2 regions of the Enterobacter sp. fkY84-1 genome follow, and region 1 is predicted to be linked to the other one. Evidence: predicted binding sites of a transcription regulator. Region 1 holds the regulator's gene; the other holds the start of a gene.
What was found. The regulator LexA, encoded in region 1, represses DNA repair genes until DNA is damaged. The targets are predictions, from matches to a motif close to TNCTGTATGTACATACAGNA.
Positions count from the first base shown of each region.

Region 2: a site for LexA is predicted at 10,021-10,040, ahead of umuD (translesion error-prone DNA polymerase V autoproteolytic subunit). Genes of this name have one in related genera too.

Region 1 is NZ_CP169393.1:307,884-322,930, forward strand. It holds gene plsB (glycerol-3-phosphate 1-O-acyltransferase PlsB) at 1-1,563, opposite strand, end outside; gene ACEPLT_RS01405 (diacylglycerol kinase) at 1,718-2,086, shown strand; gene lexA (transcriptional repressor LexA) at 2,195-2,803, shown strand; gene dinF (MATE family efflux transporter DinF) at 2,867-4,204, shown strand; gene ACEPLT_RS01420 (CsbD family protein) at 4,325-4,534, shown strand; gene zur (zinc uptake transcriptional repressor Zur) at 4,604-5,116, opposite strand; gene ACEPLT_RS01430 (cupin domain-containing protein) at 5,232-5,720, shown strand; gene ACEPLT_RS01435 (conjugal transfer protein TraF) at 5,893-7,203, shown strand; gene dusA (tRNA dihydrouridine(20/20a) synthase DusA) at 7,286-8,281, shown strand; gene pspG (envelope stress response protein PspG) at 8,418-8,660, shown strand; gene ACEPLT_RS01450 (quinone oxidoreductase) at 8,845-9,828, opposite strand; gene dnaB (replicative DNA helicase) at 9,889-11,301, shown strand; gene alr (alanine racemase) at 11,318-12,397, shown strand; gene pnuC (nicotinamide riboside transporter PnuC) at 12,420-12,977, shown strand; gene ACEPLT_RS01470 (AAA family ATPase) at 12,974-13,984, shown strand; gene tyrB (aromatic amino acid transaminase) at 14,060-15,047, shown strand, end outside.
Region 2 is NZ_CP169393.1:2,034,834-2,049,880, reverse strand. It holds gene ACEPLT_RS09785 (efflux RND transporter permease subunit) at 1-1,377, shown strand, start outside; gene ACEPLT_RS09780 (arylamine N-acetyltransferase family protein) at 1,396-2,163, opposite strand; gene ACEPLT_RS09775 (aminotransferase-like domain-containing protein) at 2,260-3,705, shown strand; gene ACEPLT_RS09770 (LysR family transcriptional regulator) at 3,677-4,561, opposite strand; gene ACEPLT_RS09765 (NAD(P)H-dependent flavin oxidoreductase) at 4,696-5,676, shown strand; gene ACEPLT_RS09760 (hypothetical protein) at 5,743-6,189, opposite strand; gene ACEPLT_RS09755 (SDR family oxidoreductase) at 6,265-7,320, opposite strand; gene ACEPLT_RS09750 (LysR family transcriptional regulator) at 7,418-8,314, shown strand; gene umuC (translesion error-prone DNA polymerase V subunit UmuC) at 8,322-9,584, opposite strand; gene umuD (translesion error-prone DNA polymerase V autoproteolytic subunit) at 9,568-10,002, opposite strand; gene ACEPLT_RS09735 (aldo/keto reductase family oxidoreductase) at 10,162-11,028, opposite strand; gene tcp (methyl-accepting chemotaxis citrate transducer) at 11,172-12,833, shown strand; gene smrA (DNA endonuclease SmrA) at 12,861-13,424, opposite strand; gene ACEPLT_RS09720 (LysR family transcriptional regulator) at 13,781-14,692, opposite strand; gene ACEPLT_RS09715 (M20 family metallo-hydrolase) at 14,868-15,047, shown strand, end outside.

The DNA.
Region 1 (15,047 bases):
CGCACCGGCGTTGTTAATGCGCACCATCAGCTCGGACGCGATGCCGTTAACCGTTGGCGTTAGCCAGGCCGGACGCACCGCTTCGATAGGATCGATGGACTCGCGCCACTCCGGCACGTGATGGTTCAGGTAGGTCATCAGCGGCATCGGCTCGCCGAAGTTCACGTAGCCCTGACCGAGATTGCGCAGCTTGCTCAAGCCGCGCAGCATCTGCGGCAGGCTCTCTTTCTCTTTGGTCGCGCCACGCAGCTCTTTCGCGTACGTGCCCACTTCCATCACGTGCTCGTAGCCGATGTAGATAGGCACCAGCGTGATCGGACGGGTACCTCCGCGCAGCATGGCCTGGATGGTCATCGACAGCGTGCCGGTCTTCGGATCGAGCAGACGACCGGTACGGGAACGACCGCCCTCCACGAAGTACTCCACGGAATAGCCGCGGCTGAACAGCTCGCCCAGATACTCGCGGAACACGGTGGAGTAGAGCTTGTTGCCCTTGAAGGTACGACGAATAAAGAACGCGCCCAGGCGGCGGAAAATCGGGCCCGCGGGCCAGAAGTTCAGGTTGATACCGGCTGCGATGTGCGGTGGCACCAGCCCCTGGTGATAGAGCACGTAGGAAAGGAGCAGGTAGTCCATGTGGCTGCGGTGGCAGGGGACATAGACAATCTCATGGCCATCGTGCGCCAGCTGACGCACGCGCTCGGCGTTATGGACGTTGATACCCTGATACAGGCGGTTCCAGGTAAAGCCGAGAATACGATCGGACAGGCGAATCATCTCGTAAGAGAAGTTCGCTGCGATCTCTTCCATCAGCGCAATGGCGTTCTGCTGAGCTTTCTCATGCGAAATTTTCTTGCTGCGCGCTTCATCTTCAACGGCGCGGGCAATCGCTTTTGAAGCCAATAGCTTGTTGAACAGGTCCTGACGCGCCGGGAGGCGTGGCCCTACGGCCGCCAGGCGCTGACGGGCGAAGTGCATACGCGCCACGCGCGCCAGTTTTTGCGCGATGATCTTGTCGGTGCCGTGCTCGTCCGCCATGCGACGCAGCGAAACGGAAGGGGAGAAGCGCACGAAGCTGTCGCGTCCCAGCCAGGAGACCGCGAAGAACTTCTGGATGCCGTTAAGCATGCGCAGCGGCGGATTCTCTTCGCCTTTTTCACGACCCGGACGACGACCAAACATCACCGATACCGGCACCATCTGCACATCCAGATCGGGGTTGCTGCGGTGCAGATCGAGATAGTCATGGAACAGCTTGATGGACTCTTCTTTCGGCGTGTAATAGGTAAACACGCGCGGCCCGCCGTGGATGAAGACGTAGCGCGGGAGCAGCGTACCGTCAACTTCCAGCGGTTCAAGCGGGTCAGGTAAGTCATGCGCCAGACACTGGGCGCGAAGCGTCAGTAAGTCTGCCTTCGAGTTATAAGGCAAAACGTACATAATGGGGCGCGACGTATCGAGCCCCAGTTCCAGCGCGGGTTCTGCTGGGATAGACTTGCTTTTTACCAGGATGCTTAATGGTAAATTAAGTAATTTGTAGTAAATTCGTGGCCAGCCGGACATAAACGATGTAAAGCCTCTGGTTAATAATGCAATTGCGGCGCAAGGATAACAGAAAGCGCGCAAAATTTCTGTTGTTACCCGTCATACTTCAGGCTGTAGCGAAACGCGCTCCGCCTCATGTTAATGACGCTCTTTTTTAAAAAAGGTTCTTTTAATGGCCAATAATACCACTGGGTTAACGCGTATCATCAAAGCCGCCGGCTATTCATGGAAAGGTTTCCGTGCCGCATGGGTCAACGAAGCCGCTTTTCGCCAGGAGGGCGTCGCCGCAATCATCGCGGTGATCGTCGCCTGTTTCCTTGATGTTGATGCGATTACCCGCGTACTGCTTATCGGTTCCGTACTTCTGGTGATGATAGTGGAAATTCTTAATAGCGCTATTGAGGCCGTTGTTGATCGCATTGGTTCCGATTTCCATGAGCTTTCTGGCCGTGCAAAAGACATGGGCTCTGCTGCCGTGTTGCTGGCGATTATCACTGCCGTTATCACCTGGGTCACCCTGCTTTGGTCACATTTCCGATGAGCCTCGAGGAATAATTAAGTCCCTGGTTTTTTGTGCAGTTTTTGGTTCCAAAATCGCCTTTGACTGTATATACTCACAGCATAACTGTATATACACCCAGGGGGCGGAATGAAAGCGTTAACGACCAGGCAGCAAGAGGTGTTTGATCTCATTCGGGATCATATCGGCCAGACGGGTATGCCACCCACGCGTGCGGAAATCGCGCAGCGTCTGGGCTTCCGTTCTCCGAATGCTGCCGAGGAACACCTGAAAGCGCTGGCGCGTAAGGGTGTGATTGAGATTGTGTCAGGCGCGTCGCGTGGTATCCGCCTGCTGGTGGAAGAAGAGACGGGCATTCCGCTGATAGGCCGCGTTGCTGCAGGTGAGCCGCTGCTGGCACAACAGCATATTGAAGGTCACTACCAGGTCGATCCCGGCATGTTCAAACCGAGCGCTGATTTCCTGCTGCGCGTCAGCGGCATGTCGATGAAAGACATCGGCATTCTTGATGGCGATCTGCTTGCGGTGCATAAAACCCAGGACGTGCGAAACGGCCAGGTCGTGGTCGCACGCATTGATGACGAAGTGACCGTTAAGCGTCTGAAAAAGCAGGGTAACACTGTTCAGTTGCTGCCCGAAAACAGCGAGTTCACCCCGATTGTGGTCGACCTCCGCGAACAGAGCTTCTCTATTGAAGGTCTGGCGGTAGGCGTGATTCGCAACGGTGAATGGCTGTAATCTCTTCCTGACAGGCTATGGCACCGCTGTAGCCTGATTCATTCCCCACTCCCGGTATCTTTCATGTCACTGCTGACGGCATCCGATAAGGCATTGTGGCGTCTTGCTCTGCCGATGATTTTCTCCAATATTACCGTGCCCTTGCTGGGGCTGGTTGATACTGCCGTTATAGGCCATCTTGATTCACCGGTTTATCTTGGCGGCGTGGCGATTGGCGCGACGGCAACCAGCTTCCTGTTTATGCTGCTGCTCTTTTTGCGCATGAGTACCACCGGTCTTACCGCACAGGCTTATGGCGCGAAAGATCCGCTGCGTCTGGCGCGCGCACTGGTGCAGCCGCTGATCCTCGCGCTTGGCGCGGGTGCGTTAATCGTTGTATTGCGGGCCCCCCTGATCGATCTTGCGCTTCATATCGTCGGTGGCAGCGAAGCGGTACTGGCGCAGGCGCGACGGTTCCTGGAAATCCGCTGGCTCAGCGCACCCGCCTCGCTGGCAAACCTGGTTCTGCTGGGGTGGCTACTGGGCGTGCAGTACGCCCGCGCGCCCGTGATTTTGCTGGTGGTGGGTAATCTGCTCAACATTGTTCTGGACGTCTGGCTGGTCATGGGTCTGCATATGAACGTGCAGGGCGCGGCGCTGGCGACGGCGATTGCCGAATACGGGACCTTTATCATTGGCTTGTGGATGGTCCGGCGTGTGCTGGCCATGCGCGGGATCTCCCTGGCGCTGCTCAAAACCGCATGGCGCGGCAATATCCGTAAGCTGCTGGCGCTCAACCGTGACATCATGTTGCGCTCGCTTCTTCTTCAGCTCTGCTTTGGTGCGCTGACGGTTTTCGGGGCTCGACTGGGGCCGGAAATCGTTGCGGTGAATGCGGTATTGATGACGCTTCTGACCTTTACCGCCTATGCGTTGGACGGATTTGCCTACGCGGTTGAAGCGCATTCCGGGCAGGCGTACGGCGCGCGCGAAAGCGGGCAGCTTCGGGAGGTGTGGCGGGCTGCCTGCCGTCAGTCGGGGCTGGTGGCGCTGGCCTTTGGTCTGGTTTACGCCTGCTTCGGTGAGCAAATCGTTGCATTGCTTACCTCTCTCCCTGCGCTGCGCGAGCTGGCGAGCCACTATCTGATCTGGCAAGTCGTCTTACCGGTGGTTGGCGTCTGGTGTTATCTGCTGGACGGCATGTTTATTGGGGCGACGCGCGGAGCCGAAATGCGCAACAGTATGGCTGTCGCGGCGGCCGGATTTGGCCTGACGCTGCTGACGCTCCCCTGGCTGGGTAATCATGGCCTGTGGCTGGCCCTGGCCGTCTTCCTCTCGCTGCGCGGGTTATCGCTGGCGTTTATCTGGCACCGGCACTGGCAAAACAATACCTGGTTTCCCTCGCGCTCCGATATATCGTGACGGTTAAAGATTCCGAATATGAAATTAACCACGGAATCCTTAACTACAATAATTATCACGTCCAGCAGAAAAGAACGTAACGGACGTTACGACCCGACGCTTAACGAAGAGGACACGATGATGAATAAAGACGAAATCGGCGGCAACTGGAAGCAGTTCAAAGGTAAAGCGAAAGAACAGTGGGGTAAGCTGACGGATGACGACATGACCGTTATCGAAGGTAAACGCGATCAGCTTGTCGGTAAAATCCAGGAGCGTTACGGCTACGCAAAAGACCAGGCGGAAAAAGAAGTGGGCGACTGGGAAAAACGCAACGACTACCGCTGGTAACCGGGCTACACCCGAAAGTACAAGGAAGTACACCCTGAGGGCGGCCATGAGCCGCCTTTGCTTTTGACGCTAACGCGGCTTTTTCTTCACCAGGATAGAGTGGTCGTGCTGACACGCGTCCTGATGGCGACAGGCTTCCACCTCCACGCACGCGGAACAGAGCCCGTGCGCTTCAATCACGTTATGACGCAGGGCAAAGCCCATTTTCGCTGCCAGCGTATGCATAATATCTTCCACGCCTTCCGCAGCCTCTTCTTTCACCACGCCGCAGCGGTCACAGATAAACATCGCCGATGTGTGGGTGGGCTGATCGAACAGATGGCATAGCACATAGCTGTTGGTGGATTCCACCTTGTGCACGAACCCTTGTTCAAGCAGGAAATCCAGCGCGCGATAGACCGTCGGCGGCTTTGCCTGCGGCTCGCTTTCGCGGAGGAGATCCAGCAGATCGTAGGCGCTGATGGCACCCTGCTGCAGGCTCATCAGACGTAATACTTCAAGGCGCTGCGGAGTCAGGCGCACATTGCGTTGCGCACACAGCTTTTCGGCCTGCGCTAACAGCTCTTTTGTGGACTTATCCATGTAGCACCCCGGATGTTATAGGACGGAAAACCTTCACTTTATCATGTTCTGCTAAAAACACCGAGATCCGCCAGTCTGTGCTATACCTGACCCATCGAAAACCGGGAGAACCAGAATGAAAAGACCTGACTGCATTCGACACTGGCGCGACGTGGAAGGCGCGGATGACTCGACCTACCCCGACAGCGATGAGCTGTTTTCCATTGGCGCACCGCTGGCTCGCAAGCTTGGGCTCGGGCGTATTGGCATCCATCATGAGCGCCTGCCGCCTGGGCGCAGAACGTCCTATCCGCATGCGGAGAGCGACGAAGAAGAGTTTGTTTACGTGCTCGAAGGCTACCCTGAAGCCTGGATTAACGGCCACTTGTGGAAACTGGAGCCTGGCGACAGCGTAGGCTTTCCCGCCGGAACCGGCATCTGTCATACCTTTATCAACAACACGGACGATGAGGTTCGGCTCCTGGTCGTTGGCGAGGCCAACAAGAAGCACAACCGCATCTACTACCCGCTCAACCCCGTGTATGCCGCCACGCGGGAAGATCGCTGGGTAGATCATCCCCCGCAGTTTTTTGGACCGCATGATGGAAAACCTGGGAAAAAATAATTTCCTCTTCTATAAATATTGAGGGCCGTCACAAAATATAACAGGCCGTAAGGGAGTTTTACTTAGGGAAAGAAATAGCGGGTCTTTTACTACTTATTCACAGCAATAGTTCGTTCCTGTTTGGGTGATAACAGACAGGGGTTATTTCATAACAGACTATAACGGGCATACTGTGAAAAAAAATTTTAAATTTTCGGTGGTTAGCATTGCTGTCTCCTTGTTTATGGCAAATCAGGCGGGAGCAGCCAATACCTGGACAGAATCACGCAGCGACGCAATGGGTGGCACCGGCGTGGCTTCGGGAAGCTATGGCAGTGGGGCGTTAATCAACCCCGCGCTGCTGGCAAAGGCAAAACCGGACGATGATGTGACGGTCATATTGCCTTCGGTTGGCGCGCAAATCACGGATGAAGACAATCTTCAGGACGAGATTGATAACATCAACGACAAAATTAATCACTACAAGGATGTGGTTGATAATCTCACGCCACGAGAAATTATCACCAATCCATTAGGTTCCATTAATCAATTCCAGGGCGCGGCCAAAGATCTGGCCGATGAGCTGGACTATCTCAAAGGCAAAACCGCACGCGCAACGGCAGGGGCAGGGCTTGCGGTGAGTATCCCTAACGATGTCCTTTCGGTAGCCTTCATGGCGAAAGGCTATGCCCATGGCCGGGTGAGCTCGTCTATCGATCAGCAAGATATTGATTACCTTCGCCGTATTCAACGAAGCAATGTCGTGGCTGCCGGTGTCGCGCTGGACGCTGCGCTGAATGGTACGGATCAGATCACCAAAAACCTCAACTCAACGGCATCCGGCCGGGCGGCGATAGTCTCCGATTACGGTGTTGCTGTTGCCCGTCAGTTCGATCTGGGTGGCGTCCCGGTTTCCGTGGGGGTTACGCCAAAACTGCAAAAAACCTGGGTCTATAACTACACCACGTCAATCTACGATTACGACAGTAACAAGTGGAACGACAGCCGCTACCGCACTGACGATACGGGCTTCAACGTGGATGCCGGTATTGCGGCCGATTTCGGCGAACACTGGACCGTGGGCGTGAGCGGACAAAACCTGATGTCGCGTGATATCGACACCAAAGACATCCGTATCCGCAACGGCCGTACGGGAGAAGTGGTGAGCTATAAAGACACCTACCAGATCCGTCCGCTGGTGACCGCCGGTGCTGCCTGGCACAACGACCTGGTGACGCTGACCGCCGATGGCGATCTGACCGAAACCAAAGGCTTCAAGAGCGAAGATACGTCGCAGTACGTGGGTGTCGGTGCCGAGGTGACGCCGCTGAGCTGGCTGGCGGTGCGTGCGGGTTATCGTGCCGACGTGAAGGGTAACGACAGCAATGTCTTTACCGGCGGTGTCGGTTTCGCGCCGTTTAGCACCGTGCATGTTGACCTGATGGGCCTGTACGGTGAAGACGAAACCTGGGGCGCAGGGGCTCAGCTGAGCATGACGTTCTAAAGTCCACCGGAGGCGCTGCGCCTCCGGCTTTTCTTTGTGCTATAGTAGCGCCCCTTTTCCACCAGATGCTTAAAACTTCGCCATGTCGTCAGAATTACAGACCGCTTTCCCTGCACACCGTTTTTCCATTGCGCCGATGCTCGACTGGACGGACAGACACTGCCGCTATTTCCTGCGCCAGCTCTCCCACCGTACGCTGCTGTACACCGAAATGGTGACCACAGGCGCAATCATTCACGGCAAGGGCGACTATCTGGCCTATAGCGAAGAAGAGCATCCGGTTGCCCTGCAGCTGGGCGGCAGCGATCCGGCCGCGCTGGCGCAGTGCGCGAAGCTGGCTGAAGCGCGCGGCTACGACGAGATCAACCTCAACGTTGGCTGCCCGTCCGATCGCGTGCAAAACGGCATGTTCGGCGCCTGCCTGATGGGGAACGCGCAGCTGGTGGCGGACTGTATCAAGGCGATGCGCGACGTCGTTTCCATTCCGGTGACGGTCAAAACCCGCATCGGCATTGACGACCAGGACAGCTACGAATTCCTGTGCGATTTCATCAATACGGTCTCCGGCAAGGGCGAATGCGAGATGTTCATCATCCATGCGCGAAAAGCCTGGCTCTCCGGCCTGAGCCCGAAAGAGAACCGTGAGATCCCGCCGCTGGACTACCCGCGCGTGTATCAGCTGAAGCGTGACTTCCCGCACCTGACGATGTCCATTAACGGCGGCATCAAGTCGCTGGAAGAGGCCAAAGCGCATCTTGAACATATGGATGGGGTGATGGTCGGGCGCGAGGCGTATCAGAACCCGGGCATTCTGGCGACGGTCGATCGCGAAATCTTTGGCATCGAAGGTGCAGACACCGATCCGGTTGGCGTGGTGCGTGCGATGTATCCTTACATTGAGCGCGAGCTGAGCAACGGTACGTATCTCGGCCATATCACTCGCCATATGCTTGGGCTGTTCCAGGGCATTCCGGGCGCGCGTCAGTGGCGTCGCTACCTGAGCGAAAATGCCCATAAAACCGGGGCCGATATTGAGGTGCTGGAACATGCGCTGCGCCTGGTGGCGGACAAGCGATAACTTTCGCTAAAAGTTCGTCAAATTCACCACGCCCTGCGAATTCTCGCGGGGCGTTTTGCTTTAAGAACAACACGTTATGTCTGGCATGATTCTTGTAATGTTTGCTGCATCATTCGGGAACTCGTGGGAGAGCACCATGCTGGAACTACTTTTTGTGATTGGCTTTTTTGTCATGCTGTTAGCAACGGGCATTTCGCTGCTCGGCATTCTGGCGGCTATCGTGGTGGCGACGGTCGTCATGTTTATTGGCGGATTGTTTGCCCTGACGATCAAACTGCTGCCGTGGTTACTGCTGGCCGTGGCGGTGGTATGGGTGATACGGGCGATTAAATCGCCAAAAGTGCCCATTTATCAGCGCAATAACCGCTTCCGTTACTAAGGTATTGAGGGGTTCGTCACAGAGTTGTAACTTTTCCGGCAGCCTGGCTTAGAACAGAATAGGATTTACTTATCGAATCTGTCACTATGACTGCCGTTAAAGAATTCATCGCGCTGTACCCTACATACAGCCGAACTAAAAAAAGAAAGGGCTTCCCACGGGAAGCCCAATTTCTTTTTTGGGCTCAGGGAATCAACAAGCTCGATCCCTGCGTTGCCCGGCTCTCCAGCACCTCATGCGCGCGCTGCGCGTCGGCTAGCGGGTATTTCTGCGCTTCTGCCACATCCACCTTAATGACGCCGCTGGCGATCAGCGAGAACAGCTCGTTGCTGGCTTCCTCAAGTTCTTCCCGGTTGGTGATGTAGCCTTGCAGGGAAGGGCGCGTGACGTACAGCGAGCCTTTCTGGTTCAGGATGCCGAGATTCACGCCGGTGACAGCACCTGACGCATTCCCGAAGCTCACCATCAGCCCACGACGCTGCAGGCAGTCCAGCGACGCTTCCCAGGTATCTTTCCCTACCGAGTCATACACCACGCGCACCTTTTTGCCGCTGGTGATCTCCTTCAGCCGTTCGACAATGCTCTCTTCACGGTAGTTAATCACCTGCCAGGCGCCCGCCTGCAGCGCGCGCTGGGCTTTTTGGGCATTGCCCACGGTGCCGATCAGTTTTGCGCCCAGCGCTTTTGCCCACTGACAGGCGATGAGCCCGACGCCACCCGCCGCGGCATGAAACAGGAACTGCTCGTCGGGTTTAATTTCATAGGTTTTGCGCAGCAGGTAGTAAACGGTTAACCCTTTCAGAAAGGAGGCCGCCGCCTGCTCAAAGGAGATGGCGTTGGGCAGCAGGGCGGCTTTATCCGCCGGGACGTTGTGGACGGAGCTGTAAGCGCCCAGCGGAGATTGCGCGTACACCACGCGGTCGCCTTCTTTAATATGCTTAACCGCGCTGCCCACTTTGACGACGACGCCGGCCGCCTCGGTGCCCAGTCCGCTCGGCATCGACGGAGGCGGGTAGAGCCCGCCGCGAATATAGGTGTCGATGTAGTTTATGCCGATGGCTTTGTTTTCAACCTGCACTTCGTTTTCGCCAGGCGCGGCAGGGGTGAACTCCACCGCGTTGAGTACGTCAGGGCCACCATGCTTGTGAAATTCAATACGTGTTGCCATGCTTCCTCCAGAATGTGGTAATCTTTCGACCCACTCTTTATCTCGGTAACTCCATTCACTATGGCAGGAAACAAACCCTTCAACAAACAGACTGAACCTCGCGAGCGTGATTTCCAGGTCGCAGGGTTAAAAGTCCCGCCGCACTCGATTGAAGCGGAACAGTCGGTGTTGGGCGGTTTAATGCTGGATAACGAACGCTGGGACGACGTCGCCGAGCGCGTGGTGTCTGAGGATTTCTACACCCGTCCGCACCGTCATATCTTTACCGAAATGGCGCGCCTGCAGGAGTCGGGTAGCCCAATTGACCTGATCACGCTCGCGGAATCGCTGGAGCGTCAGGGACAGCTGGACAGCGTCGGCGGGTTTGCCTATCTGGCAGAACTGTCAAAAAACACGCCAAGTGCGGCAAACATCAGCGCTTATGCCGACATCGTGCGTGAACGTGCCGTTGTCCGCGAGATGATCTCGGTGGCGAATGAGATCGCCGAAGCCGGTTTTGATCCGCAGGGTCGCACCAGTGAAGACCTGCTCGATCTTGCCGAGTCCCGCGTCTTCAAAATCGCCGAAAGCCGTGCCAACAAAGACGAAGGCCCCAAAAACATCGCCGATGTCCTCGACGCCACCGTCGCCCGTATCGAACAGCTGTTCCAGCAGCCGCACGACGGTGTGACCGGGGTGAACACCGGTTATGACGATCTCAACAAAAAAACCGCCGGTCTGCAGCCGTCGGATTTGATTATCGTCGCCGCGCGTCCGTCGATGGGTAAAACGACATTTGCGATGAACCTCGTCGAAAATGCGGCGATGTTGCAGGATAAGCCGGTACTGATTTTCAGCCTTGAGATGCCCTCCGAGCAGATCATGATGCGTTCTCTGGCATCGCTGTCGCGCGTGGACCAGACCCGCATCCGTACCGGTCAGCTCGACGATGAGGACTGGGCGCGCATCTCCGGCACCATGGGCATTCTGCTGGAAAAACGTAACATCTATATTGATGACTCCTCCGGCCTGACGCCGACGGAAGTCCGTTCCCGCGCGCGTCGTATCGCCCGCGAACACGGCGGTATCGGCCTTATCATGATCGACTACCTTCAGCTGATGCGCGTCCCGTCGCTCTCCGACAACCGTACGCTGGAGATCGCCGAAATTTCCCGCTCGCTCAAGGCGTTAGCCAAAGAGCTGCACGTGCCGGTGGTGGCGCTGTCGCAGCTTAACCGCTCTCTGGAACAACGTGCCGACAAACGTCCGGTCAACTCCGACCTGCGTGAATCCGGCTCGATCGAGCAGGATGCCGACTTAATCATGTTTATCTACCGTGATGAGGTTTATCACGAGAACAGCGACCTGAAAGGGATCGCCGAAATTATTATTGGTAAACAACGTAACGGCCCGATCGGGACGGTGCGTCTGACCTTTAACGGCCAGTGGTCGCGTTTCGACAACTATGCCGGTCCTCAATATGATGATGAGTAATTTCTAAGGAATTCAAATGCAAGCGGCAACTGTTGTCATTAACCGCCGCGCTCTGCGACACAACCTGCAACGTCTGCGTGAACTGGCACCCGCCAGCAAGCTCGTTGCAGTCGTGAAAGCGAACGCTTACGGACACGGTCTTCTTGAGACCGCGCGAACGCTCCCCGATGCCGACGCCTTTGGCGTCGCCCGTCTTGAAGAAGCCCTCCGCCTGCGCGCGGGGGGGATTACCCAGCCGATTCTGCTCCTCGAAGGCTTTTTCGAAGCCGCCGATCTGCCAACTATCGCGGATCAGCATCTGCACACGGCGGTACACAACGAAGAACAGCTGGCCGCGCTGGAAACCGCTGAGCTGAGCGAGCCGGTGACCGTGTGGATGAAGCTTGATACGGGCATGCACCGTCTGGGCGTGCGTCCGGAAAGCGCCGAAGCGTTTTATCAGCGTTTATGCCGGTGCAAAAACGTGCGCCAGCCGGTGAATATTGTCAGCCACTTCGCCCGTGCCGATGAGCCCGAGTGCGGTGCGACCGAGCGACAGCTGGATATCTTTAATACCTTCTGCGAAGGCAAGCCGGGGATGCGCTCGATCGCCGCATCCGGCGGTATTCTGCTGTGGCCGCAGTCGCATTTCGACTGGGCGCGACCGGGCATCATTCTTTACGGCGTATCGCCGCTGGAGAATAAACCCTGGGGGCCGGACATGGGTTTCCAGCCGGTGATGTCTCTGGTGTCTACTCTGATTGCCGTGCGAGAACACAAAGCCGGTGAACCGGTGGGCTATGGTGGCACCTGGACCAGCGAGCGCGACACGCGTCTCGGCGTGGTGGCGATGGGCTACGGCGACGGCTATCCGCGCGCTGCACCAACGGGTACGCCGGTGCTGGTCAACGGTCGCGAGGTAAAGATCGTTGGCCGCGTGGCGATGGACATGATTTGCGTCGATCTGGGGCCAGAAGCGCAGGATAAACCCGGCGACGATGTGGTGATGTGGGGGGAAGGTTTACCCGTTGAACGTATTGCTGAAATCACTAAAGTGAGTGCTTACGAACTTATCACCCGCCTGACGTCGCGGGTGGCGATGAAGTACATCGACTAACATTTCATTCCAGGGAAGGATAATGTCCCCTTCAGAAATCGCTGCATGTCTGGCCTATGCTCTCTCCGTCTGGCTGGCCGCCAGAAACAATATCCATACGTGGTGGATAGGCATCATCGGTAGCGGGCTTTATGCCTGGGTCTTCTATTCTGTGCAGCTTTATGCTGACGTTACCCTTCAGTTCTTTTTCATCATAACGAGCATAAGCGGCTGGCTGCATTGGCTTAAAGGCAATCATGGAGAGGTCTTGCCTATTCGTCGTACCAGACCGGGACATTTTTTTATGCTTTTAGCCTGCGCCGTAAGCGTAGCAGCGGCGTACGGGTGGATATTGAATCTCTATACCAATGCATGGGCCCCCTGGCTGGACTCCATCATTTTGACATTCAGCATTCTTGCTCAGTTTATGTTGATGGGACGGCGTCTGGAAAACTGGTACATCTGGCTTGCCGTTAACACGCTGGCAGTACCGCTGTACGCGACGAGAGAACTGTATCTGACCGCCGGTTTATATCTGGTGTTTTGGTTTAATGCGTGGCACGGACTGTATCAGTGGCGCAAGGAGATCCGTGCGCAATGACGCTGTATGCCAACGGCCTGGTGGTAGGCAAATTCGCACCATTACATGCAGGCCATGAAGCGCTTATCAATACGGCACTTGAGCAGTGCGAGACGGTCTGTATCATCAGCTATTCGTCGCCGGAAATACGCGGTTACGAACCTGAAAAGCGGCTTAACTGGTTAACAACGCGCTTCCCACAATGTCGCCACCTCGTGCTTTCGCCGCAAGTGTTGGCTTCATATGGCCTTGCGCCACCGCCACCGAATGACGCTGATGACGATCTTCACCGGCATTATGTTGCAACGCTATGTGAGGACATTCTGCACTGTCAGCCAGAGGCGGTATTTACTGCCGAAGACTATGGAGACGGGTTTGCCACTGTCCTGAGCCAGCGTTTCGGACGACCGGTTGCGCACGTGCGTCTCCAGCGTCAACAGGGACCAGAAGCTCCATCGGGAACGCTCATCCGCTCTGATGTTCATCGTTATCGCAAGATGATGTCCCCTGAGGTGTATCGCAGCTTTGTTTTTCGTATCTGCTTATTAGGTGGAGAATCGACGGGCAAAAGCACGCTTGCAAAGGCACTGGCGCAAACGCTAAACGTTCCGTACGTTGCAGAGTATGGTCGTGAACACTGGGAAGAGAAGAACGGCATCCTTGATCTGGAGGATTTGCTGCATATTGCCCGCGAGCAGGTGCGTCGGGAAGAATCAGCCTGCACGGCGCCTTATCTGGTCTGTGATACGTCACCTTTAACGACCCTGTTTTACGCGCTCGATCAGTTTGGCTGCGCGCCGCAGGCGTTAATGGCGCTTGCTGAACGAGACTATGCACTGGTCGTGCTTTGCGGAGATGATTTTCCGTTTGTGCAGGATGGCACCCGGCAGGGGGAGGCGTTTCGCCACAGACAGCAGGTATGGTATGAAGCAGAGCTATCACAACGAAACATTCCTTTTCTGCGCGTGCAGGGCTCGGTGCCTGAGCGAATCGATTGCATTTGCCGATATATCGAGTGTCTGGCCTGATATCGCACTCGACCTTCACCTGCTTCCGGTTTATTGTTGAAATCCCTGCCTCATCGAATTCCGGAGAACCATCGCGTGTTTCAGAAAGTTGACGCCTATGCCGGCGACCCTATCCTCTCCTTAATGGAGCGTTTCAAAGAAGATCCTCGCAGCGACAAAGTGAACCTCAGCATCGGTCTGTATTACAACGAGGATGGCATTATTCCTCAATTAAAAGCCGTAGCTGAAGCCGAAACGCGTCTGAACGCTGTTCCACACGGCGCTTCTCTGTATCTGCCGATGGAAGGGCTAAACGCTTATCGCAACACCATCGCGCCGCTGCTGTTCGGCGCCGATCACGCGGTGCTCGCGCAAAAACGCGTGGCGACCATCCAGACGCTGGGCGGCTCGGGTGCGCTGAAAGTGGGCGCAGACTTCCTGAAAAAATATTTCCCGGATTCAGGCGTGTGGGTCAGCGACCCGACGTGGGAAAACCACGTTGCGATCTTCGAGGGCGCGGGCTTTAAGGTGGCGACCTATCCGTGGTTCGACAGCGAAACGAACGGCGTGCGCGTTGACGCGCTGCTGGAAAAACTGAACACCCTGCCGGAGCGCAGTATTGTGCTGCTGCATCCGTGCTGCCATAACCCGACCGGTGCCGATCTCACCAATGCCCAGTGGGATGCGGTGATTGAGGTGCTGAAGGCCCGTAACCTGATCCCATTCCTCGATATCGCCTATCAGGGCTTTGGCGCAGGTATGGAAGAAGACGCCTATGCCATCCGTGCCGCTGCCAGCGCCGGGCTGCCTGTTCTGGTGAGTAACTCCTTCTCTAAAATCTTCTCCCTGTACGGTGAACGCGTTGGTGGTCTTTCCGTGGTATGTGAAGACGCCGAAGCAGCCAGCCGCGTGCTGGGTCAGCTGAAAGCGACGGTGCGCCGTATCTACTCCAGCCCGCCAAACTTTGGTGCGCAGGTGGTGGCAACGGTTCTCGGTGACGAAACGCTGAAAGCGTCCTGGCTTGGCGAAGTGGAGGCGATGCGTAAGCGCATCCTGTCGATGCGTCAGGAGCTGGTTAATGTCC
Region 2 (15,047 bases), 1.7 Mb from region 1:
GCCAACGCGTCGCAGCCGGAAACGCTCAGAGAGGTGGAAAAGCTGGAAAAAGCGCTGGCCGACAACAGCAATATCGATCGCTTTTCGACGTACGTTGGCTCAGGCGCCGTCCGTTTTTACCTGCCGATGGACGTGCTGCTGGAAAATGAAAATATCGCCCAGATGGTTGTGGTCGCGAAGGATCTTGCGGCGCGGGATCGTCTGCACGCACAGCTCAACACGATCCTGGCGACGCAATTTAGCGACATCATCACCCGCGTGTCGCCCCTTGAGCTGGGGCCTCCCGTCGGCTGGCCCATCAAATACCGGGTGAGCGGGCCGGATTATCTGCAGGTCCGGGCGCTTGCGAACCGTCTCACGGACGCGATTGGCCGCTCCCCGTTCTCACGCGACGTTAACCAGACGGCCGGAGAGCCGGAGAGGGTCATCACCCTTAAGGTGAATCAGACGGCGGCCAGAGCGGCGGGAATATCGTCAGAAAGCCTCGCCCGCACGCTCAATACCGTCTGGTCCGGCAGCGTTGTCACGTCCATCAGAGATAATGACCGCCTTGTCGACGTGGTGCTCAGGGCCGAGGACAGCGCGCGCCAGAGCACCGCCACCCTCTCCTCACTCACGATTCAGGGGAATGACGGTAAAAAAATTCCGCTCAGCGCCGTCGCAACGCCGGTCTGGGGCGTGGACGATCCGGTCATCTGGCGCCGCCAGCGCGTGCCCTTTATCACGGTGCAAACCGACCTCGCCCCGGGGCTGAGGGCTGAAGCGGTATCCGCCGCGCTGCGTCCGGCGGTGGATAAACTGCGCGCGAGCCTGCCCGCAGGTTACAGCATTGAAGAGGGCGGCGCGGTTGCCGAATCGGATAAGGGGAACAGCTCCGTCTTTACCGTTCTTCCGGTCACGCTGGTCATCATGCTGTTGCTACTGATGCTTCAGCTGCGGCGATATTCCCGGATGCTGCTGGCGCTCCTGATGGCCCCGTTTGGTTTACCAGGGATCGTGCTGGCTATGCTGCCCGGCGGAACGCCGATGGGGTTTGTTGCGCTGCTGGGCGTCATCGCCCTGGCGGGGATGATCGTACGTAACGCGGTAATATTGATTAGCGAGGTTGACAGCAATCTAGCTCAGGGGATGGCAAATGATGCCGCGATTATGGCGGCCGCGGAGCACCGGGCCAGACCCATCTGTCTGACCGCCTGTGCCGCCATTCTGGGGATGATCCCCATCTCTCACCAGGTCTTCTGGGGCCCAATGGCCTATGCCATCATCGGCGGGCTGCTGGCTGCGACGCTGGTGACGCTGACCGTGTTACCCGCGTCGTTTAGCCTGCTGTTACAGTGGGGGGCTCAGCGCAAAGCCGCAGCCGACGGGCCGGGCTGAGTCCCCATCGTTCTCCGATTACGCGGCGGTCAGCGCAAAACGGTCTTTCAGGACATGGCGGATTTCATCCTCCGCCAGCTGCCGCGTTTCAGTGCCGTTCGCCGTGATGGTTTTCAGCATATCGCCCAGTAAAATCTGGCGTCCTTCCGGGCTGTGCTGCACCACCACCCGCTTCTGCACAAAGATCGCATCCGGGTGCGTGGAGTTCAGGTAGTTGGCCGGGACGAAATCAATCCACTCCTGAGGCGTGAGATCGAAGCCGTATTGTCGGGCCCATTCGCCTTCCACCTTCGCCTCGAGCAGATACTCGCCCTCCGCGCTGCGGCTCAGGCGAAACGTGTCGAAATCCTGGGTGATATCCACGTCAAGCGTGTCCAGCGCCATTGGCGCGCGGATGCCGTAGCTGCCGAACCCGAGATCGCAAAGCCACTGGCGGCTCTCCACCTCGGCGATGAGCGCCATATGGGTTTTCGGACGCCGCGCGGGGTAGAACATCGGGCGCGCCGCCACAAAACGGTAAGGTATCCCTAACGCCTCCAGCACCATGGCAAAAAGCCCGTTCACCTCATAGCAGTAGCCGCCGCGCCCTTTCTTTAACACCTTCTCGGCAATGTCGTCTGGTGCCAGCGAGACAATTTTCCCCGCCTGCACGTCCAGATTTTCAAAGGGAACGGAAAAGAGCTGATGACGCATCAGCGCATGCAGGGTGGTCGTATCGGCCGCCGCCGGTCCGGTGTAGTTTATGCGTTTGAAATACGAGGAAATGTCGAAATTATCGCTGTGCATAATGCCTCCTTGTCCTGAACATGCCGGACACTATAGTTGGCGCACATCATTGGCTGTATAGTCAGTTTTATCGAAAATTAGCCTGAACAGATACCCATGTCTGCCCCCTCCCCACACTATCGCCGGATTGCTGAGCGTCTGCGCCTCACGCTCTCTTCAGGCGCATTGCGAGTCGGTGACCGGATGATCTCCGCGCGTAAACTGGCCGAACGCGAGCACGTGAGCCTTCCGACGGCGCTGGAGGCCCTTCGCTGCCTTGAGGCTGAAGGGCTGATCGTTGCGCGACCGCGTTCAGGTTATTACATCCGCCAGATCAGCCTCCCTCCGCGCGCGGAGCCCGCGCGTTCCACGCCGGGCCCGGTGCCCGTGACTATGTCCGCCGTGGCCCGGTCGCTGTTCAGCAGTGCAGAAGCTCGGCTGATCCCGCTGGGCGCCGCCCTGCCCGATCCCGCGTGGCTGCCCGGGGAGGCCCTACAGCGGGCGTTACACTCCGTGGGCCGTCGTCTGGACGCGCATGGGCAGAGCTACAGCCTGCCGCCGGGAAGGCGTGATTTACGAAGCAAGATTGCGGCGCGTGCTGCACAGTGGGGAGCCCGTTTCGGCGCGGACGATCTGATTATTACCGCAGGCGCGACGCAGGCGCTGCGCCTGGCCCTGCGGGCCGTGTGTCAGCCAGGTGATGTGGTGGCGGTGGAGCAGCCCGCCTACTTTGGCACGCTCCTGCTGCTGGAGGATTTAGGCCTGAAGGCGTTAGAAATCCCCACCGATCCTGCTGAAGGTCTGTTACTGGAACCGCTGGCTGACGCCATCCGCTGCCACCGTCCCGCGGCCGTTCTGGCCTCGCCCACCGTGCAAAACCCATTGGGTGCCAGCATGCCCGTCGCGCGCAAGCAGGAACTGGTTGCTCTGCTTGAAGAAGCCGGTATTCCTCTGATTGAGGACGACGTTTACGGTGACCTGGTCGGTGACGGGCAACGTCCTCCGGCCTGCAAAGCCTTCGACCAGAGCGGGAATGTGATTTACTGCAGCTCCCTGTCAAAAACGCTTGCACCGGGGTGGCGAATCGGCTGGATTGCCGCCGGACGCTATTACCCGCAGGTCTTGCAGGCCCGCATGGCCGGAGAGTGGGCAGGTGCGCCGCTGCTGGAAGCCGCGACGAGCGAGATGCTGGCAAGCGGCGACTACGACCGTCACCTGCGGCGGCTAAAGCGGCGGATCGCAGAGGGAATAGACGCCGTCGTGGCGCAGGTCGGGGCCAGTTTTCCCCCCGGTACCCGCGTAAACGTCCCCGCAGCTGGCTTTCTGCTGTGGGTCGAACTTCCTCCGCAGGTCAACGCGCTGGAGGTGCATCGCCGCGCGCTGGCGCGGGGTATTGGCGTCAGCCCCGGCCCCCTGTTTTCCCCTGGCGCAGAACTTACGCACTTTCTGCGGCTAAACTGTGCAAACGAACCGACGCCCCGCCTGCTCACTGCCGTGGAGCAGATTGGTGCGCTATGCCATGAGCTGGCCGCTTTCACACCAGACTCTCCAGCCACTCGGTAAATACCCGCACTTTGCGGGAGAGATGACGGTGTGGGTAGAGCAGTGACAGTTTGCGGTCCGGCGAACGATATTCAGGCAGGACCTCAACCAGCAGGCCGCGGTCAATGTAAGGCTGGAGAAAGAGATTCATTCCCTGCATTACCCCCAGCCCGGCCAGGCCTGCCGCGATGTAGGCCTCGGAGTTATCCACCACGAGCTTACCGGGTAGCGCGATCTCCGCGACACCCTCTGGCGTGGTAAACGTCCACGGCTGAACGTGCCTGCTGCTGTTGTTAATCCAGTTAATCGCCTGATGCTTGCGTAAATCCTCCAGCGTTTCTGGCGTACCGTGTTCAGCCAGCCAGGCCGGGCTGGCGCAGGTCGTGATTTTAATGTTCCCGATTTTACGCGCGATATAGTCGCCGTCGTCCAGCTCGCCCACCCGCAGCACGCAGTCCAGACCGTCCCGCAGCATATCCCGACGGCGGTCAGAGCTGCTCAGGATGATGTCGATATCAGGATGCTGACGATAAAAATCAGGCAGGTTGGGTATCACCCGCAGCGCCGCAAAAGAGATGGGCATATCCACACGCAGCTGGCCGTGTATCGGCCGATCGGCGCCAAACGACTCCAGTAATTCGTCCGCCTGCGCCAGCAGGGGTTTACTGCGGCGATAAAAGGCTTCCCCATCCGGCGTCAGGCTAATCCGACGCGTGGTGCGCTGCAGGAGCCGCGTGCCGCTGTGTTGTTCCAGAAGCTGCAGCGCTTTGGTCACTGCCGGTCGATGGACCCGCAGATTTTCCGCCGCCTGGGTAAGGCTCCCCGAGTCGACAATTTCAATAAAAATCCGAATAGATTCAAAGAGGTTTATTTGCATAAGGGATGTCTTGCCGCGAGCGGGAGAAAATGATTGTTATTAATTTTATAACAGTGATGAATGTTTTTGGCTATTTTTCCTAACAATCTTCCTCTCTACACTCTCCCTCATTCAAACGTAAGGGAGAGTCTGCTATGAAAAATAACCGTATCTGTCAGATCCTGGGTATCGAAAAGCCCGTTATTCAGGGACCGTTATCCTGGCTTACTGATGCCCGTTTAGTGGCCGCGGTCAGCAATGCCGGAGGACTCGGCGTGCTGGGCCCCAACGCCGGTTTAACCGCCGATACCGCGGTCTCCACGCCGGAAGAGACCGCCGAAAAAATGCGGGAAGAAATTCGGAAAACCAAACGGCTGACCGAAAAACCCTTCGGCGTGAACCTGATCCCCACCGCCGTTAATGACGTCTGGACCGGGCCAATTCTTAAGGTGGTAAAAGAGGAAGGCGTCAGGGCCGTGGTGTACACGGGCTATGGGGAAGGCAGCATTATTCCCGCGCTGTTTAGTGAGTTAAAAGAGGCGGGTATTGCCATTATCTACCGCGACATCAATCCCACGCCGGAAAACACCCTTCTTGCTGAAGAGATGGGTGCAGACATCATCGTCGCCACCGGTTTTGACGAGGGTGGGACGCTACCCGCGACGGCGCTGGGGACCTTTTCCATCGTGCCGCTGATTGCCGACGCCGTGAAGCACGTCCCGGTGATGGCCGCGGGCGGTATTACCGATAATCGCACCGCCAGAGCGGCGCATGCATTGGGGGCGGAAGGCGTGTTTGCCGGTTCGGTCTTTATCAGTACCGAAGAAAGCCGCGTGCCGCAGGGGGTCAAAGAGAAAATTGTTGCCGCCAACGGCCTGGACCTGCTGCTTTTCCGCACAGTCCCCCACTACTATCGTTCTCTTCCCGGCAAACTGGCGGAAAAACTGGCGGCGATGGATAAAGCGGGCGCAAGCAACGAAGCGCTGGGCAAGGCGATGGGCGGATTACGGGGCCTGCGCCTGGGCATGCTGGAAAATAATACCGATGAAGGGTATATCGCGCTCGGCACGGGGATCGGGAATATCCGCAGCGTGAAAAGCGTGGCCGAGGTTGTCGATGCGTTAACGGTTGAGTAAGCCCTTAACCCTGATGCTATGGACGCTGCACAGGAGCAGCGTCCGCAAACCGTCTGCGGTTCTTTTTCACACATTGAGGATTGCGCGTTCTTTAACCACAGCGTCAGGATTGGCACGTTTTACCGCTACCAGAAAAGCCGTGAAGTTATGATTCCAGAGGGTAAGATTGTTATAAAACTGCACCTGTTTTTCATTAACACCGTCGCGGTAAATAACAATCCAGACCCGTCTGCTGTTTATCTCGGTATTCCCCGGTCTGATTTTAATGATGTTAGCCAGCGCAATTTTACGGGTGGCGTTGTTTTTAACTTCATATAAAAACTGGTCATCATAAAACCAGGTTTTACCTGCATTTCCGCCAAATATTGAGGGACTGGCAGAGATCTTTTTCATCCCGTTACGGTCTGAAATGATACGTTTTGCCTGGCGAATGCGTCTGACCAAAAAGCTTAACAGAATGAGAAGCGCAATGAGGGGCAGAGCGACTGATATCATTTTTAGACTTTCGTGCATATCCCTGCCCCACAATACATTCATTTTAACGCGTGAGTATAACGCGCCGATCGTTGATGACAACAACCCTTACGGTCAGGGAATAATCCGCGCGGCTCTCAACTGCGCGAACAGGTGGAAAAACATCTCATCCGTCGCCTGCATTTGCGTAAAGCCCGCCCTGCGCAGCTTGCTCCCGTCACCAAACATGTCGTAATTCCAGCTAAAGACAAAATCGGCAAACCGCCCGTCGCTCAGCTGCAGAATATCCGCTTCCACCAGCCGCTCTCCGGCAAGCTCGCGCCATACGCCGCGATAGTCCGTAAACAGCTGATGAAATGACAGCCTCACCGGCGGTGCAGAGTCCAGGTCAAACCAGCGTGCGATGCGCGGCCAGAGCTCGCTCCAGCGCCAGATATCGCCATTATTCACGTTGAACGCCTGATTCTGTGCCGCAGGTGACGCGGCGGCCCACAGAGTGGCGTCGGCCAGCAGCCCGGCGTCTGTATGGTCAACGATACTGTGCCAGGTCTGTTCCGAACCGGGAAAACGCAACGGTAAACCCAGCGCCTTGCACAGGGAGGCGTACAGGGCAATGCTCAGCGCAAGGTTCATGGCATTGCCCGGTACCGCACTCCCTACCACGCCCGGCCTGATGGCATTCCAGTGCCAGCGCTTTCCCCGCTGAAACTGGCTGAGCCACGCAAGCTGCGCGGCGTTAAATTCGGCACCCGGTACGCCGGGATCGCTTTCGCGCGCCGGGGTTTTAAACGGTCCCAGATGCGCGCCGTAGACCTTGTACCCCTGCATCAGGCTTACCGTCTGCAAAGGTGCCGTTTTTTCGAGGATGCTGACCAGATTACGCAGCATGGTGACGTTCGGCTCAACCATGTCTTCCCAGTTCGCCGCGTTCGCCCAGGCGCTGTAAAAGAGATGGGTGGTACCGTCCAGGGAGCGCAGCGCCCGGGCGCTGTCCTTTTCATCCAGTAAATCGATCTTGACCATCGGAATGCCGTCAGGATGCGACCCGGCATGGCGGCTAAGGCCGATCACCTGCCACTGATGGTGCAGGAGCGTGTTGATCATCTGTCTGCCGACAATGCCGCTGGCGCCCGCGACCAGGGCGACGTTGTGTTGCTGCCTATTATTCATGGTATTTCTCCGGAAAGGGTGACAGACGCAGTGTGATATATTATTTTTTCTGGAGATATCCCATGAAACCGATGGCACTTATAAGCAAAATCATTAAATGAATAATAAGCTCAATGCCATTTCTACCTTTCTGCGCGTCGCTGAAGCGGGCTCGTTTTCAGCGGCTGCCCGTCAGACCGGTATTAAGCAGTCCGCCGTCAGTCAACAGATCGCGGCGCTTGAGGAATCGCTGGGTGTGGTACTGCTGCACCGTACGACGCGTACGATGAAGCTGACCGAACAAGGGGAACGCTACCGGCGTGATATGCAGCTCGTGCTGGACGCCATGGGGGAAGCGGAGAGGCGTTTACATCCTGTCGATCATAGCGTTCAGGGACGCGTCCATGTCCAGTTGCCGAGCGGCCTGGGGCAGATCATTTTGCCGCATCTGCTGGCGCTACAGCGCCTGCATCCCGAACTGCAGCTGATGCTTTCCCTGGATGACCGCCTTGCCGATCTGGTGGCGGAGGGCGTGGATGTCGCGATACGGCTGAGCAGCGAGCCTCCGCAGGCGCACGCGGCTCGCGTGCTGGGGCGTATTGAAGCTGCACTGTTTGCCGCTCCCGGCTTTCAGGCGGTACACGCGGTCAGCGAACTGGCGACGCTCCCACACGTGCGGTTCAGCGGCATTCCGCTGGATGCTCCCCTGCGCCTGATGTCTGACGCGGAGACGGTCGAGGTCAACGTGAATACCGTTTTCCGTGCCAACACAAGCGACGCGCTGCTGCAGGCGCTGGAATCCGGCATGGGTATCGGCGGCATGCAGCGACCGCTCGTGGCCAGGGCTCTGCAGGCGGGCACGCTGGTACCGGTGCTGCCCGACTGGCGGTTACCCGATCGCTTCCTCTATGCCGTTTATCCTGATGCCCGCTTTATTCCGCAGCGCGTCAGAAAGGTCGTCAGCGTGATTGAGCAATTACTGCCTGAGATCGCGACCCACAACGCCACAAAATAACCGCCTTTTACCTCGCCACCGGTAAATCCGCGTACCGCGTCGTATAGGCCGGTGACAACATTTCCCGCTTCATGGCCCACGGTTTCTCAATCCCCTGCCCGGCGAACCATATCTTCCCTTTGCCGGAGTGATTGACGCTGTCGATCATCTCCATCAGCGCCGCGCTGTTGGCGCGCAGGCGATTGTCGTCAAACAGATTAAGCTGAGCGACACCGCTGCTGAAAAAGTCCGCCAGCATGACCCCGGCCTTCATATAGCGATACCCGTCGAGCCATATCCGCCCCAGCGCCTCCGTGGCGGCACGGATGATATCCCGCGAGTCATTGGTGGGCGTCATCAGGGTGACCGAAGCCTGATTACCGTAATAAATTTCGTTGTCCGCATGCGGGCTGGTGCGCACAAACACGCTGATAAAGCGACAGTATTGATGCTCGCCGCGCAGTTTCTCTGCGGCGCGTTCCGCGTAGGCGCAAATCGCCTGGTGCATCTCTTCATATTGCGTAATGCGATGACCAAACGAACGGCTACAGATGATTTGCTGCTTCGTGGGGGTGTACTCTTCCAGGTCAAGGCAGGGCTCGCCGCGAAGCTCGCGCGCCGTACGCTCCAGCACCACGTTAAAATGTTTGCGAATGACCCACGAGGAGGCCTCCGCCAGCTCCAGCGCCGTGGTAATCCCCATCGCGTTCAGTTTTTTCGTGATGCGCCGCCCTACGCCCCATACCTCCTCTACCGGAACCTTTGCCAGCAGTTTACGCTGCCGCTCCCGGCCTGACAGATCGACCACGCCGCCGGTACTGGCCCAGCGTTTCGCCGCATAGTTGGCCAGCTTCGCCAGCGTTTTTGTCGGGGCAATGCCGACGCCAACGGTTAAGCCCGTGTTTTTAAAGACCTGCGTGCGCATCTGGTGTCCGAACGCGTCCAGCGACATGCAGTTACCGATCCCTGAAACGTTCACGAACGCCTCGTCAATCGAGTAAATTTCTATGGCCGGAGCCAGATCCGTCAGCGTCTGCATCACCCGACTGCTGAGGTCGGCATACAGCGCATAGTTCGAACTGAAGACGTAAACCCTCGCCGGAAAAAGCTTCTCTTTGAATTTAAAATAGGGCTCACCCATTTTTATGCCGAACTGCTTTGCTTCCCGCGAGAGTGAAATTATGCAGCCGTCGTTGTTGGACACCACCACGATGGGCTTCCCCTCCAGATCGGGGCGGAATACCTTCTCGCAGGAGGCATAGAAGCTGTTCACATCAACCAGCGCGAACATGTTTATGCGTTTTAAGCGTGTGGGTGACGACGCCGAAGATCTGCAACTCCTCTTCGGACTGAAAGGTAATCGGCTGATAGCGGGCGTTATGTGGCAACAGCCTCAGAACCGGGCGCGTCTGTAGCTCTTTCACCGTAAACTCACCGGCGACCGACGCCACGACGATATCCCCATGTTCGGCATTTAACGAGCGGTCAACCACCAGCAGATCGCCGTCGCCAATCCCCGCGCCAATCATGGAGTCTCCACTCACCTTGATAAAATAGGTCGCACTGGGGTGCCTCACTGCCAGCCGGTTAAGATCGAGACGATCCTCCACATAATCCTGCGCCGGGCTGGGAAACCCACAGGCAACACGTTCTAAAAACAAAGGTAGTTCAATGATTTGTTTTGGTTGATAAGAAAAGAGAGTGTCCATGATGCCTTTCTCGCCATATACTGTATATAAATACAGTATTACGGATTATGGTCAGGGATCAAGGTCATTTCCGGAAGCGAACCCAAACGCGTTGAAGTGTCAGAAGATTTAAAACGCGCAAAGCCCGGAAGCACATGTCGGGCTTTGCGCCTGTGACGATCAGTCCATCAGCGTATTCAATGTTTCCAGTGCGTCAGGCGGAAGCTGCAGTTCTCCCGCCGCGAGGTTTTGCCGCAGATGCGCCACGGAAGAGGTGCCCGGGATCAGCAGGATATTCGGAGAACGCTGCAGCAGCCATGCCAGCGCAACCTGCATTGCCGTGACGCCCAGTGAATCCGCGACAGCCTTCAGCCCGGACGATTGCAGCGGCGTAAAGCCGCCCAGTGGGAAGAACGGCACATACGCAATCCCCTGCTGCGCAAGCAGATCCACCAGCGCATCGTCACCCCGGTTCACAATGTTGTACATGTTCTGCACGCACACCACCTGCACCATCTTCTGCGCTTCCGCGACCTGGGTGGCCGTGACGTTGCTCAAACCAATATGCCGCACCAGCCCCTGCTGCTGTAATTCTGCCAGGGTGGAGAGCGGTTCAGCAATCGACCCTTCCGCTGGCCCGTGCGCGCTAAACATGATCCGCAGGTTCACCACGTCCAGCACGTCCAGCTGCAGATTACGCAGGTTGTCATGCACCGCCTGCGTCAGCTCCTGCGCGGAAAAGGCCGGCAGCCAGGCGCCTTTGTCGTTGCGACGGGCGCCAATCTTGGTGACGATCGTCAGATCGTCCCGGTAAGGATGAAGCGCCTCGCGGATCAGCTGGTTGGTGACATGAGGACCATAAAAATCACTGGTATCAATGTGGTTCACTCCCGCCGCCACGGCCTCGCGTAACACGTCCAGCGCGGCCTGCTTATCCTTCGGCGGCCCAAAGACGCCCGGCCCGGCCAGCTGCATCGCGCCGTAGCCCAGCCGTTTCACCGTCCGCGTCCCGAGCGCGTATGTCCCGCTTTTATCAATGCTGCTCATGTTGACCTTCCTCATAAAAATGATCCGGATTTACAACAGGTTCCCAAAAGGGCCCCTTAGTTAAGCGCGAGTTAATTAAAGTTTACATTCTCTACGACGATAGTAATGAAGTAACCCTGCATCTTCTCTAACGGACGACCGCTATGCTGAAAAATCTGCACGTGATTACCGGTATTATCTTTGCCCTCACCATATTCTGCCTGCTGCAAGTTGTCACGGGAGGGTTGTTCTACTCTGCCGTCAGTAACGATCGCCATAACTTCCAGAACTCCGGCGTGCTCAATGCCCAGCAGGAAAGCCTGAGCGACAGCGTGAACACGCTGGTGAAAACGCGCGTCACCGTCACCCGCGTGGCGATCCGCTACCTGAAAAACCAGCGTGACCCGGCTTCCCTGGCGGCGATCAATAAACTGCTGGGCACCGCAGGCGACTCGCTGGCAAAAGCCGAAGCCTATAACAAAGAGTGGCAGAAACTGCCGCAGGTTAAGGGCCAGGAGGCGGCATTGACCGACGAGATGCAGAAATCCTGGAACCAGATGCACGAAGTCATGCGTTTATCGATTGAGTATCTGCGCGCCGACAACTATCAGGCCTATGGCGATCTGGATGCGCAGCAGGCGCAGGACGATATGGAAGCGGTCTATAACCGCTGGCGCGCCGAAAACAACACCCTGCTGAAGGCCGCAACCGAAGAGAATCAGAGCAGCTTCACGCAGATGCAGTGGACGCTGGCGGCAATTCTGCTGGCCGTTATCGCGGTTCTGGTGGTCATCTGGCAGGGTTTACAGCACCTGCTGTTAAAACCACTCCACTCCATTATGGACCATATTCGCGCCATTGCAGGGGGCGACCTGACGCAGGAGATCGCTATCTCGGGCCGCAATGAGATGGGTCAGCTGGCCGCCGGCCTGCATGAGATGCAGCAGTCGCTGGTGACCACCGTCAGCGCCGTACGCGGAAGTACCGATTCCATCTACACCGGCGCAGGCGAAATTGCCGCAGGAAGCAACGATCTTTCCGCCCGCACCGAGCAGCAGGCCGCCTCGCTCGAGGAGACCGCCGCCAGCATGGAAGAGCTGACCGCGACGGTTAAACAGAACTCCGATAACGCCCGTCAGGCCACGCTGCTGGCGAAAAACGCCTCTGAAACGGCCGCGCGCGGCGGTCACGTCGTGGATAACGTGGTTCGCACCATGAACGAGATCGCCGACAGTTCGCAGCAAATTGCGCATATTACCAGCGTGATTGACAGCATCGCGTTCCAGACGAACATTCTGGCGCTTAACGCCGCGGTGGAAGCGGCACGCGCCGGGGAACAGGGGCGTGGTTTTGCGGTTGTTGCAGGTGAAGTCCGGACCCTGGCGAGCCGCAGCGCGCAGGCGGCGAAAGAGATCAAAGGGCTTATCGAGAACTCCGTCAGCCGCGTGAATACCGGTTCTGAGCAGGTTAGCGAGGCAGGCACCACCATGAAGGAAATCGTCGCCGCCGTGACCCGCGTGACCGATATCATGGGCGAGATTTCCTCTGCCTCTGACGAGCAGAGCCGCGGCATTGAACAGGTGAGCCTGGCCGTTTCGCAGATGGACAGCGTGACGCAGCAAAACGCCGCGCTGGTGCAGGAGTCCGCCACGGCGGCAGCGGCGCTGGAAGATCAGTCCGAACAGCTGCGCCAGGCGGTGGCCGCGTTTCGTCTGAACGGCAAAGAAAAAGCGGTAGCTCCACGTCCGGCCAGCGTGAAAACGCCTCAGCTGTTGCGCCCGGCAACCGCAAACGCCGCCACCGACAGCAACTGGGAAACCTTCTGAATCACCGGCGGGCGAGGAAATCGCCCGCTAGCGGCTGCGCTTGGCGTGCCGCTCCCAGTTCTCCTGTTTTGCTTCATCGGATTTACGCAGTGAAACGTAGCATGCCCCGCTGCCGCCGTGATGCGGCAGCGCCACGCAGAAGGCCTGCACTTCCTCGAACTCCGTTAACCAGCGCGCCAGATAGCTGCGCACCACATTAGGATGCGAGTTCTGCTCGCGCCCTTTTCCGTGAATGATAATCAGATTGCGTAACCCGTCACGTCCGGCCTGGCGAATAAAAGAATAGAGCATCTGACGGCAGCGTTCGGCGGGCTGACGCAGGAGGTTTAAGCTGGCCTGGCGGGCATATTTACCCGAGCGCAGCTTCTCGATAACGCCCTGCTGCACCCCTTCGCGCTGGAACGCCAGCGGTTCTTCCAGGGGAAGAAGGTCAAGAAAATCCAGCGTCAGGAAGTTATCCAGCTGTTCACAATCCACCTCCTGGCGCGCCCGCGTATTGCGGCTGGGCTGCCAGTGAATATCCGGGCCACGCTTCAGCGGCTGGACATCTTCCATGGCGTCAAGAAAAAAGGATTTGTCGTCAGGGTTCATGGATATCCTCCGGCTACAACTGAGGACGGTACTATACCTGCGCCTGAGACTGGCCTCAATCACCGTTACAGGCCCTCATGCGCCGCAAATATTAACCTGATGAATATATATAGTATTTATAAAATGGATTTAAATACGAGTTAACTAAAACTTCAGCAAAGATGAAATAAGTGATTTGTGTTAAATTTTCGTAAAATCAAACACTCGACATCCTTTCTTTTTGCGGAAAAGGTGTTATACCTAAATATACCTGCTTCATGGATATAATATTCAGGATTGGCGAAAGGACGCACTGCTGTGTGTACTGGAGGATCTGTCTGATGTCGGGCAGATCCTGTTTTTTTATTATCTTACTTTCACGCCGCGATTATTTTTCTCGCTTCCCGTCTGAACTGCGTAATTAATGATTCAGCCAGGGGCGTCTGACGTGAATCACGGCGCTGAATTAAATAATATGCTGCTTTTGGAAGCGATTCGACAACCGGCAGCATGACCAGACGGTGCGCCAGCAGCGGGTCACAGCCTAACTCCTGCGGCAATATGCTTAGAAAATCACTTTGCGCGACCAGGCTAATACAGGAGGAAAAGGTTTCGCAGACCACACCAATTCGCGGTATTTGCGAGCGATGGCTAAATACCTCTTCTAGCTGCTTATAATAACTTCCCCGCGGCGTCGGCATTGTCCAGTTATAATGCAGGAGTTCGTTAATCGACGTTGCCCCCGTTGCCGGATGCCCTTCGCGACAAAATACCGCAAATGGCTTCTCAAAGAGTTTTTCAAACGTAAATTCCTGGTCGTAAGGTCCCTGATAATAAGTATTGATGGTGAAATCCAGCTCTCCCTGCCGTAATTCGTTGATCATCGACACCAGCTGCCCTTCCATTATCCGCACTTTGACCTGCGGATGTTGGGCATGAAAGCGGGTGATAACGGCGGGCATCAGGCTGCGCGAAACGCTGGCCCCCATCCCGATGTTGATCTGCCCGGCCTGTTCCCCCTGCCGCTGACGAATGTCATCCTGCGCCGCGCGCAGCTCTTCCAGAATTAACCGGGCGCGCTGGTAAAAGCCCTCACCGCATTCGGTCAACGCGACGCCCTTACTCCTGCGCACGAAAAGCTGCGCCGCCATGCCCTCCTCCAGCTCTTTGATGGATTTGGTCAGCGCCGGCTGCGAAAGATTCAGCGTCCTGCTGGCACCGCGAATGCTGCCCTGACGAGCGACTTCAACAAACGCCCGGAGATGATGGAATTTAACCTGAAATGACATAGCCCGACCGATAACCGTTGTTTATCAGAGTAAAGAAACTGTCATCTACTTTACTGGAAAGGGATGTGCGAGGGTAATTCCTGAACGGTTAAAACTGTGAAAAATCGGTTAGTGATAAGTAAAAACTATCACAGCGTGAAGCAGTTCACATATTTTCATGATGACAGGAACAGATATGGACACACTGGCGCAGTACATCCAGACGTTAACCCCGCAGCTGAGCGCGTGGCGTCGCGATTTTCACCATTTTGCGGAATCCGGCTGGGTAGAGTTTCGTACCGCCGCGAAAGTTGCGGAGACCCTGGACTCGCTGGGTTACGAACTGGCGATGGGCCGTGACGTGGTCGATGCCGAA